DNA from 3 places in the Hahella chejuensis KCTC 2396 genome. Region 2 is predicted to be linked to each of the others. Evidence: predicted binding sites of a transcription regulator. Region 2 holds the regulator's gene; each other region holds the start of a gene.
What was found. Region 2 encodes FNR, which switches genes on or off when oxygen is low (the NO sensors DNR and NnrR bind a similar motif). Its sites were predicted from a motif close to TTGATNTANATCAA; they were not measured.
Positions count from the first base shown of each region.

Region 1 (3,275 bases), 2.2 Mb from region 2:
ATGGTTGCGTTTGACGCTGGCGCTCGCTACCTCGTTGACGAAGCCATAGCGGGCGTCCGCCAGACAGATATCGATGTCGTCCTCCAGCTGTTGCACTACGTTTTCTTGCAGTTCCTCCACTTTGGCGCGCAGCGTCGCGTCAGCCAGTTTCAAGGCCGAAGCGTCGCCTTCCAGCATCCGCGTCGCCAGCCAGCGCGGATCGCATTTGCCTTCGCTGTGCGCGCCCAGCATGGGAGTCAGGGCATTAAGCGCTTCGGCGACAGGGGAGGGATAGGCGATGTTGGCGTTGGAGACATGTTTGCGGCGCGCAGCGTCCAGAATCGCCGCCTTCAACTGCGGCAGACCGACGCCGGATGCCGCCACAATAGGAACCACGGGACAGTCCAACAGACTGGCCAGCCTGTCGTGAGCCACCGCATGACCGCGCTCCTCCGCCACATCCATCATGTTCAGCGCCGTCAGTAACGGCGTTTTCATTTCCAGCAACTGGCAAGTGAGGTAAAGGTTGCGCTCCAGGTTGGAGGCGTCGACGATATTGATGATGAGGTCCGCTTCGCGCCCGGCGACGAAATCTCTGGCGATTTGCTCATCCAGGGAAACGTCTTCTTCACAGACGTCGAGGGAATAAGTGCCTGGCAGATCGATCAGCTCAAAGTCTACGCCTTGAAACGAGAAACGCCCGCTTTTGCGCTCTACGGTCACGCCGGGCCAGTTGCCCACCCGCTGTTTGGAGCCGGTCAGTGCGTTGAATAAGGTGGTTTTGCCGCAGTTGGGGTTGCCCACCACTGCGATGACGTATTTTTCCGCGTTGCGCTCGGGACTGGCCATGATCGACTTGCTCTCTCCAAAAAACTGCTTGGGACCGGACTGATACATCTGAATTCAAGATGAATGAACTCAGAGAAGGCTAGATTTTCTCTATCAGAATGCCGCCTGCTTCGTCTTTGCGCAGGCTGAGGCGAAATCCCCGCACCAGGATTTCCACTGGATCGCCCATAGGCGCATAGCGGGTGACGCTGAATTCGACGCCGGGGGTCAAGCCCATGGATAACAGTTTGCGGCGATAATTTTTGCCGCCTTCGCCGAAGCCTAATACGCGGCCCTGATCGCCGACTTTGAGATCTTTGAGACTGACGTTGCTCATTGTCGCGGGATTCTCCTCAGTGACGGCTTGCAGCGGCGCCTTCGCGCACCACCATGATTTTCTGCGCCATACCGGCGCCCAACGCCAGGCGTGAATCGGCGCGAATGACGACCAGATCCGCGCCCTTGCGATGCAGCACGATCAGCTCGCATCCCACGTTGAGCCCCAGTGAGGTCAAACGCATTTCCAGGCTTTTGCCCCCGCGTAACAGATGAACTTTCACTCTTTCGCTCTCTTGCGCCAGCGCCAGAGGGAAAGGCTTATGCTCGAACGTGCTCATACGACCGCCTTTAAATGAAAGTGAGATTGAGAATCTTTCCTATTCTTAACGCTATTATTAAGTGAATCCAGTACACCAAAGAGGTATTTGCGGGGAATCTGACTCAGATCAAAGGTCTGGGAGCGGCTGGATTCAAATGGAGGTGAAGCGCTCGGCCAGATAACTGATAAACGCTTTTGCGCAGGCGGTTGGCAGGCGCGAGGAAGTGACCGCCTGCACAGGCAGTCGGGGTACTGTCCAGTCCGTCAGTATGGGTATCAAGCGCGCTTCAGCCAGCGCGTCGCGGGCCAGCACAGTGGCCAGACTGGCGACGCCGAATCCTCGTTCCGCCAGCACGCGCATCAGGCTTACATTGTTGACGGCGAAGCGGCCTTTAACCGCAACCTCTACGGTTTCATTGGCGCGCTGAAGACGCCAGACCGCCTGTGCTTGCGCGCCGATGATAATACAGTCGTGGTCGCTGAGTTGTTCGGGGTGCGAGGGCGCGGGCTGACGTTGCAGGTAAGTCGGGGAGGCGAACAGGCCTTGCTCGATCCAGCCGATGCGTCGGCTGACTAGGTTCTGATCCTTCACCACGCCAAGGCGGATCGCTATATCGATCTGCTCGCTGGCCAGATCGCGATGTTGCGGCGAAAGGTCGATTTCGAAATCAATGCCCGGATAGCGACGGGCGAACTCCGGCAGCAAGGGGGCGATATAGTGGACGCCCAGGTCCACCGGCATGGACAGACGCAGCGTGCCTTGCGGGCGCTTGGCTTCTTCGAACAGGGCTTCCTGAGCGCTGAAAGCCTCATCCACCAGACGTTCGCAACGCTCGAAGTACCGCCGCGCCGCCTCGGTCAGCTCGACGCGGCGAGTGGTGCGGGTGAACAGGCTGATTCCCGACTCACGCTCCAGCGCGCGGATGCGTCGGGACAGGGTGGCTGTCGACAGACCCAGATTCTCCGCGGCGCGGCTGAAGCTGCGAGTGCGCGCCACCTCCACAAACAGGGCGACATTTTGCAGGGCGGACAGGTCTTTCATAGTGGCTGGTTATTGTTGCGAATATGAAAAAGAGAATAGCAATCGCGGCCATTATCTTTCAAATGGATCAATGTAGTATCTCACTGACTCCACTAACGAGGTAACTGAGATGCAGCGCTTTAACATTGACGACACCGCGATGATTCTTATCGATCACCAGACCGGCACTAACACTTGGGCGTCCACTACGCCCCTGGAGCTGTTGCGGCGCAATGTGATCATTCTGGCGTCATTCGCCAAGGGCGTGGGCATGCCGTTGGTGCTCACTTCCAGCCAGGAAACCAATGTCGACGTGCAAGGCCCTCTGATGCCGGAACTGGAAGCAATCGCCCCGGACGCGTTCGCCGTCCGCATCAAGCGTATTGGCGTAGTGAACGCCTGGGATGATCCTGCGTTTGCGGAAGCGTGCCGCCAAACCGGTAAACGCAATTTCGTCATGGCCGGCGTGACCACGGATGTATGCATGGTGTCCCCGGCCATCAGCGCGCTGGAGGAAGGCTTTAACGTACAGGTCGTGTGCGACGCCTGCGGCTCCACCAACCAAATCGCGGAAGAAATGTCCTGGCGACGTATGGAGCGCGCCGGCGTACGGCTGACCAGCACCAACGCCATGGTGGCGGAACTGGTGCGCAACTGGGCGTCGGCGGCGGGGGAAGTGGCGTTTCCGTTGCTGGTGGGATGAGTTCGCGGATAGGGTAAATCTGGCGGGATAAAACGCGGCGACCACAACGAAGTAAAAACTGCCGTCGTACACGCCGCCGTCCCCTATGTCCAGGGTCAGGAATGAGCTAGTGAAGCGGTTCAGGTAGTGCTTGTGAAAAGAGCTGA
Region 1 is NC_007645.1:3,969,831-3,973,105, reverse strand. Features, by position in the region: gene feoB (Fe(2+) transporter permease subunit FeoB) at 1-876, opposite strand, end outside; gene HCH_RS17155 (FeoA family protein) at 908-1,144, opposite strand; gene HCH_RS17150 (FeoA family protein) at 1,161-1,424, opposite strand; gene HCH_RS17145 (LysR family transcriptional regulator) at 1,557-2,447, opposite strand; gene HCH_RS17140 (isochorismatase family protein) at 2,557-3,129, shown strand.
Region 1: HCH_RS17150 (FeoA family protein) is a predicted target of FNR. The motif match lies at 1,523-1,536, and genes of this name have one in related genera.

Region 2 (3,275 bases):
GCCAAAGGCCACGAGATGCATTTAAGGGGTACATGAGTGATTGTTTGTGTGACGGGAATCGATTCGCCATTAGGTAAGGCTATAGCTCAGCGTTTGCAGCAGAGCGGTATAGTGGTGGAGGGCGTCCCCTACGAACAGTTTCTGATGACCAATGATGCGATCGTGCGGGGAATGAAGTCGATGCCGTCAGCGGACTTTGTCGTTCATGCTGCGGAGATGAGCGATTTGTTCAAAGCGGAGCAGCACCCGGACCTGGCGTATCAGGTTAACGTGTCCGCTTGTGCGGCGGTTGCGGAGGTTGCGGACTTATGGAAGGCGCCGATTGTTCATCTTTCCAGTCATCTTGTTTTCGACGGCGTCAAAAAGAATCCTTATATTTCCGCCAACAAAGGGCGTCCTCTCTCTGTGTATGGGCGGACAAAGTTGCAGAGTGAGCAATGGCTTCAGGAAAACTATAGCAAGCATCTGATCTTGAGGGTTGGTTGGTTGCTGGAGGCGGGCGCTCAAGGCTGGTTGCAGACCATGCTTTCGGCATTGTCGTCAGGCAAGCGTCTTAACGCCAGTACCGATATGCAGCTGACCCCTGTTGCGGTGGATGATGTGGCGAGAGTGGTGGACGCTGTTATCAAACAGTTAAGCTGTAACATCTCCGTATGGGGTGTTTACCATTATGCTGGCGCTGAAGCGGTCACCCACTATGAATTGTTGAAGGCGATTGTGTTGCAGGCCTTTGGCCAGGAGGAAATGCTACAGGCTCTGATCGAGAAGAAGGGCGCTGATGTCTTGCCTGGAGTGGCGCTTCCCGCGAATGGGGCGTTGGGCTGCATCAAGCTGCGCAACACCTTTGGCGTCAAACAGCTTCCCTGGCGTCGCTACCTGCCTGCACTGATTGAGCAATGCCAGCAACGTGGGGGCGTGAAGCCCGCTGAAAACTGCTTGGAAGAGAGCCGTTAACGGCCGTTAACGGCGGACTCTTTTTGGTGTTCCAGACACTTAGTGTCGTGGCGGAGAACTTTCTGTAGCTCTTCCAATTGCAAAATCTGAACTTCCCTTCCTTGGACCTTAATAATGCCGTTGTTCTGGAAGCGGGTAATAACCCGACTCACAGTTTCGACCGCCAAACCTAAATAGTTGCCTATATCGCTGCGAGGCATGGGGAGCCTGAAGTTTGTGCCGGACAGGCGACGACGGCTGAAGCGAGTTGATAAGGACAATAGCAGCGAGGCTATGCGCTCTTCCGCAGAGTTTTTGCTCAGTAGCATAGTAAGCTGCCTGCTTTCCTGAATTTCTTTACTCATCAGCGAGAAAAAGTGGTGCTGCAGGCTGGGAATGTCTGAGGCTAAGTCTTCAAATTTTTCCAAAGGAATTTCGCACACGCTAGTGCGTTCGAGAGCGACGGCGGAGCAGGAGTATTTTTCCATGCTAACGCTGTCCAGCCCGATAATCTCACCTGGCAGGTAGAAGCCGGTTACCTGCTCCTCGCCTTCCTCAGATACGGTGAATGTTTTGATTGCGCCGCTACGAACGGCGAAGCAGGAGCGAAATGGCGTATGCTGCTCAAAGATATATTCACCGCGATTGAGCATTTTGCCCTGGCGAATGATTTCTTCCAGGCGATCAATGTCTTCAGCCCCGACCGCTATTGGAATGCAAAGTTTGCTCAAGTTACATTCATGGCAGCCCCTGTGTAAGCTAAAAGGAGAGGAGGTTGCTATATGCTTGCTTTCCATCGGTCGCCTCGTGGCTGAATGAGTGAAACTGCTTAAAGAGGCTTCTAGGATAGCCAATAGCCATTTAAAAGCAAATCCCCACAGCAGGAAATTTACAGGGAAAACCTACGCTCGCCGTTGTTTCTACATAGCTTTCACCTTTTGTTACAACTGTGTCTGAGTGTAACGAATTGCTCTTGCCGGGAGTCCTCCGTTGTCCAGGATTTTGTAGTAGTCATCCAGCTGGGTGGCGTTGCGCAACTGGTAGTGGGGCGTGTAAGAGAATGCGCCCAACCCGACGCCATGCAGACAACTGACGCCTTGGCTTATTAAGCCTGTCCAGGGTAGCGCGAAAAAGTCCTGGGTGATCGGAATAAACGATGCGGACTTAATGCGTCGCTTGAAATCTTTTAGCGCTGTTTCCAGGCTAGGTGTGCTGGTGAACTCTGGTTTATGGCTGGAAAGAAGGATGCCCTGCGGTCTTTCCGTCAGAATTTCCTCAAGATGCTGGGACAGTGCGGAGAATGTGATGGGTGACACTTTCAGACGCAGATAGACGGCTTTAAAGTCGAATGCCCTAATGGTTTGTAGCCAATCCTTAAGGTCCTCAATAGGACAGGACTGCGCATATTCACCGGGATCATTGATGCAGATGATGTTAAAGCCCAACCCTTTGATCAGGGCTAGCGCTTCCTCTGAGTCTGGACGAGCGTCCAACTCGATGACATGACGGGCATCGGCGCCGAAGTTCAGCTTGAACTCCCGCCCTAAATAGTACATGACCTGCGTTTGCGCTGCGGGAGTAAGCTGGCGCACCAGATCGCCGAACCAATGCAGGTACTTAACCTGGCAACCGGCAGGAAGGCTTTGCTTGAGTAGTCTCACTTCCTTTACGACATAGTCGATGTACTTCTGCAGATTTGCGCTCATGGATGGAAGTCGGCGGGTATAATTTTCCGCGCTTACGAGTGTGGTGAAGCAGGGCGCTTGAACGCTCAATGCGAACCCGCCTTCATAGTATCGAGCCAGAGAGCTGTTGCGATAGTCCGCATCATAGGCTCCCTCGTTTAAGGCGCTCCAGTTCTCGCTGGAGAACTCTTTGGGAGGGGAGTTGAGCAAATAAACCCAGCTATCATTACCCCCATTTTGTATCGCTTGTTCGACAACCTTTCCAACTGGCATATTGGGTCTCCAACCAGGTAAGAAAACATCTGCGCGCGCTTGACTGTCGTTGTTGGCGAATTGGCGCGCGCGCCTGCTGTCACACTTGCTGGCAAGTGAGTCCCCCTCTCTCCATGCTCAGTGTATCCAGCTCCCAGCGGGGCGCCTTGATATTGATCAAGGGGTGAGCGGGTGGCTGCCTGTGTGGGTGGACTTTAGTCGCAAAAGCCCTCAAACATTGGGTTTCTGGGGCATTGAGGGATAACATTCATTGCAGCTTTGGGCGGGGAGTTGATATCCTTTGCGGGCATTGAAAAAAGGCGGGCAAAAGTGCAGGCATTTCAGCTATTTCGGTCTTTCGTTTTTTACCTTGGGTATGCTTGGGGCGTCATCATCACATCATTA
Region 2 is NC_007645.1:1,742,385-1,745,659, forward strand. Features, by position in the region: gene HCH_RS07765 (SDR family oxidoreductase) at 49-954, shown strand; gene fnr (fumarate/nitrate reduction transcriptional regulator Fnr) at 951-1,730, opposite strand; gene HCH_RS07775 (coproporphyrinogen III oxidase) at 1,875-2,891, opposite strand; gene HCH_RS07780 (lysophospholipid acyltransferase family protein) at 3,201-3,275, shown strand, end outside.

Region 3 (3,275 bases), 1.2 Mb from region 2:
GCCTATTTCGTTGTGGTTTCCCCCTGCCTTAATCCGCAATCAGGCGGCTGAGTTGCTGGTTCAGTCGCGCGACTTCGCGTCTGAGCTCGTTGACCTCGTCCAATAAATCCAATGACATGGCGAGCCCGGGCAGGTTGAGTTGCAGGTCCCGCTGCAAGCGCATTGCCCGGCTCAACCGCGCCAACGCCAGGGTATCGAACTGCCATTGGTGGGCGGGCCGTTCCTCCACGGGCGCGATGACGCCATAACTGACCAGCTCGATAATGAACTCGGCGTTGACGCCGCCGCGCTCGCATAATTCGCGCAACGTGTAGGTGTCGCTTTGACCAAGCACTTCCACCGTGCTGACGATAGTTTTACGCGTCATCTCTCACACCCCCAACTTGCTGCGCGGATTATAGGATTTTTCTTTTTCCGCAAGTTCCTTATAAAGCGCCTCCGCATCTGCGCTGTGGGACTTGGGCAACGTTACCTGCAGTACGATAATCTGGTCTCCGGCGGGTTTACCGGGCAACCCTTTGCCTTTCAGTCTCAGCTTTTGTCCGCTGCTGGCGCCTTTGGGAACTTTCACGTTGACTTTGCCGCTCAGCGTTGGAGCTGTCACTGTCGCTCCTAGCGCAGCTTCCCATGGCGATACAGGCAGAGTCAGATAAATATCTTTGCCGTCGACGGAGTACACCGGATGGGGCGCCAGATCCACTTCTAAAAATAAATCGCCGTTTTCAGCTCCGCCAAACCCTGCTGCGCCCTGACCTCGCAGCCGTACGTGCTGCCCAGGCCCCATTCCGGCTGGAATTTTCACATTGAGAGATTTGCTGCGATGGCCTACCAGCCCGTATTCGTCAATTTCCGGCACCTGCACCTGTACTTGTTTCTCACACCCGTGGAAAGCTTCCTCCAGGAACAATGCGATTTTGGCGTGCACATCCTCGCCGCGCATGCGAAAGCTTTGTTGATGGCCTTGTCTGTAAGTGCGATGGGCGGAGCCGCCATGACCGAAGACAGACTCGAAAAAGTCGCTGAAATGACGCGCGTCCGCTTCGGTGAAGCCGCCACCGCTGAAGTTTGAGGCGGACTCCCAATCCGGCGGTGGGCGGAAACGACCGTCTTCGCTGTAGGCCCCCATGCGCTTGAGCTGATCATACTCCGCGCGTTTTTCCGGGTCTTTCAACACTTCATAAGCTTCGCCGACTTCTTTGAATTTGACCTCGGCATCCTTTTCTTTACTGACATCAGGATGATATTTACGGGCGAGCTTGCGGTACGCTTTCTTGATGTCATCGGCGGACGCTGCTTCCGCGACGCCGAGAATCTTGTAATAGTCTTTGAATTCCATAGATTTTTACCAACCTTCACAGACCCTGCGTCTCATTGTCGTTAGAATATCCAGCCCAAGGTCGGGCGGGTATTGCCATAGGTCAGATATAATGCTGAAAAGGCGACATTCAACGTCGGACCACATAAAATAGGCGGCTTTTTCAGGGGGAGGAGTCAGCGCCCTTTATGCTGAGCTATCAACATGTCTATCACGCAGGCAATTTCGCCGATGCGCACAAGCATTGGGCGCTGTCTTTATTGCTGCAGGCGCTATGTAAAAAATCCACGCCCTGGCGCTATCTGGAAACGCATGCAGGCCGCGGCGACTATGACCTGACTTCTGAAGAAGCGCAGAAGACATCGGAATGGACTGCCGGCATCCTGCCTTTGATGCAGGCCAAGGGGCCTTGTCCGCCAGAGTTTGACGCTTATCTGGCGGCTGTGCGCGCGCTGAACCCCAACACCGAGCGGTTGACTCGCTATCCAGGCTCTCCGGCCATCGCCGCTGGCTTTCTCCGTGAGACGGACCAGTTGGCGTTGTGTGAACTGCACCCAGGGGAATACGCGGAGCTTAAGCGTCAATTCGGTAGGAACAGGCAAATCCATATTCACCAGAGAGATGGCTTCGAGGGCGTCATGGCGATGTCGCCGCCGCCGGAGAAACGCGGCTTGGTGATGATTGATCCCAGCTATGAGCTGAAGGAAGATTATCAACGTATTCCCGCCTATGTAAACAAACTGACCAAGAAGTGGTCGAATGCGATCATCGCCATCTGGTATCCCATTCTTGCGGAGAAGCGTCACGAAAAAATGCTTGAGTTGATGCGTCAGCTTCCTTTGAACAAGACCCTTCGCAGCGAATTGATCTTAACGCCGGTGGCGCGCGGAATGTACGGAAGTGGTATGCTTGTGGTCAATTCGCCCTGGCGGCTCGATGAGCAACTGCAGGCGGGTTGGGCGTACCTCAGCGAAGCCCTCCGTGGCGATCCGAAAGCCTCCTGTAGCGCTGATTGGCTGATAGCGGAGTGAATCCGCAGGACAAGCCGGCCTGGGAGCGCCGACGCTTGAGGATGACACAAAGGGGATGCGGCCGGCGCCGCAGCCTACTGGACATGAATTCATTGGATACAGGTTTGTGTGGTGAATTGGACTAGCCAAGGAACAATATTAATAACCGGAGCGGCCCAAAGGGTTGGGCTCCATTGTCTGCAGCAGTTGCTTGAAAAAGGCGAGCGGGTCGCTATGACCTATCGCTCCGAGCGGCCGGAGATTGCTGATTTGCGCGAACGCGGCGCAACTTGTCTGCAGGTGGATTTTACGGAACAAAGCTCCGTCGAACGGCTGATACGACGGTTAAAGGAGGAAGTGGGCCCACTCAGGGCGTTGATACACAACGCGTCCTCATGGGCTCCCGACCGGAGTGAGGATACGGACTACCGGGCGGTGATGCAGGATATGGTGGCGATTCATATGACCGCGCCCTACCTGCTGAATATGCATTGTTATGACCTGCTGGAGCAGGGGCGTAACCCATGGTCCGATATCATTCATATTTCCGATTACGTGGTTGAAAAAGGAAGTGACAACCATATTGCGTACGCCGCTGCGAAAGGGGGAATGGAGAGCATGACCCGTTCTTTCGCCAAGCGTTACGCGCCGCATATTAAGGTAAACACTATCGCTCCGTCGTTATTGATGTTCAATGACGGCGACGATCCGGACTACCGAACTAAAACCTTAAGGAAGTCCGCCCTTGGGATCGAGCCCGGTCCTGACGTGGTCTGGCAGGCAATCGCCTTTATCCTGGACTGCTCGTATATGACCGGGCGGGAAATCAAGCTCGATGGCGGACGTCATATCCGTTGATCATAATGATCCATAGGTAATGTAGAGGAACCAACATGTTAGACAAACTGGTCGCGCAGTACAGCGCAATTATTGAATCCCTCGGAGAGGAT
Region 3 is NC_007645.1:532,494-535,768, forward strand. Features, by position in the region: gene HCH_RS02385 (chaperone modulator CbpM) at 29-367, opposite strand; gene HCH_RS02390 (DnaJ C-terminal domain-containing protein) at 371-1,336, opposite strand; gene HCH_RS02395 (23S rRNA (adenine(2030)-N(6))-methyltransferase RlmJ) at 1,504-2,346, shown strand; gene folM (dihydromonapterin reductase) at 2,458-3,183, shown strand; gene folE (GTP cyclohydrolase I FolE) at 3,219-3,275, shown strand, end outside.
Region 3: HCH_RS02390 (DnaJ C-terminal domain-containing protein) is a predicted target of FNR. The motif match lies at 1,409-1,422, and genes of this name have one in related genera.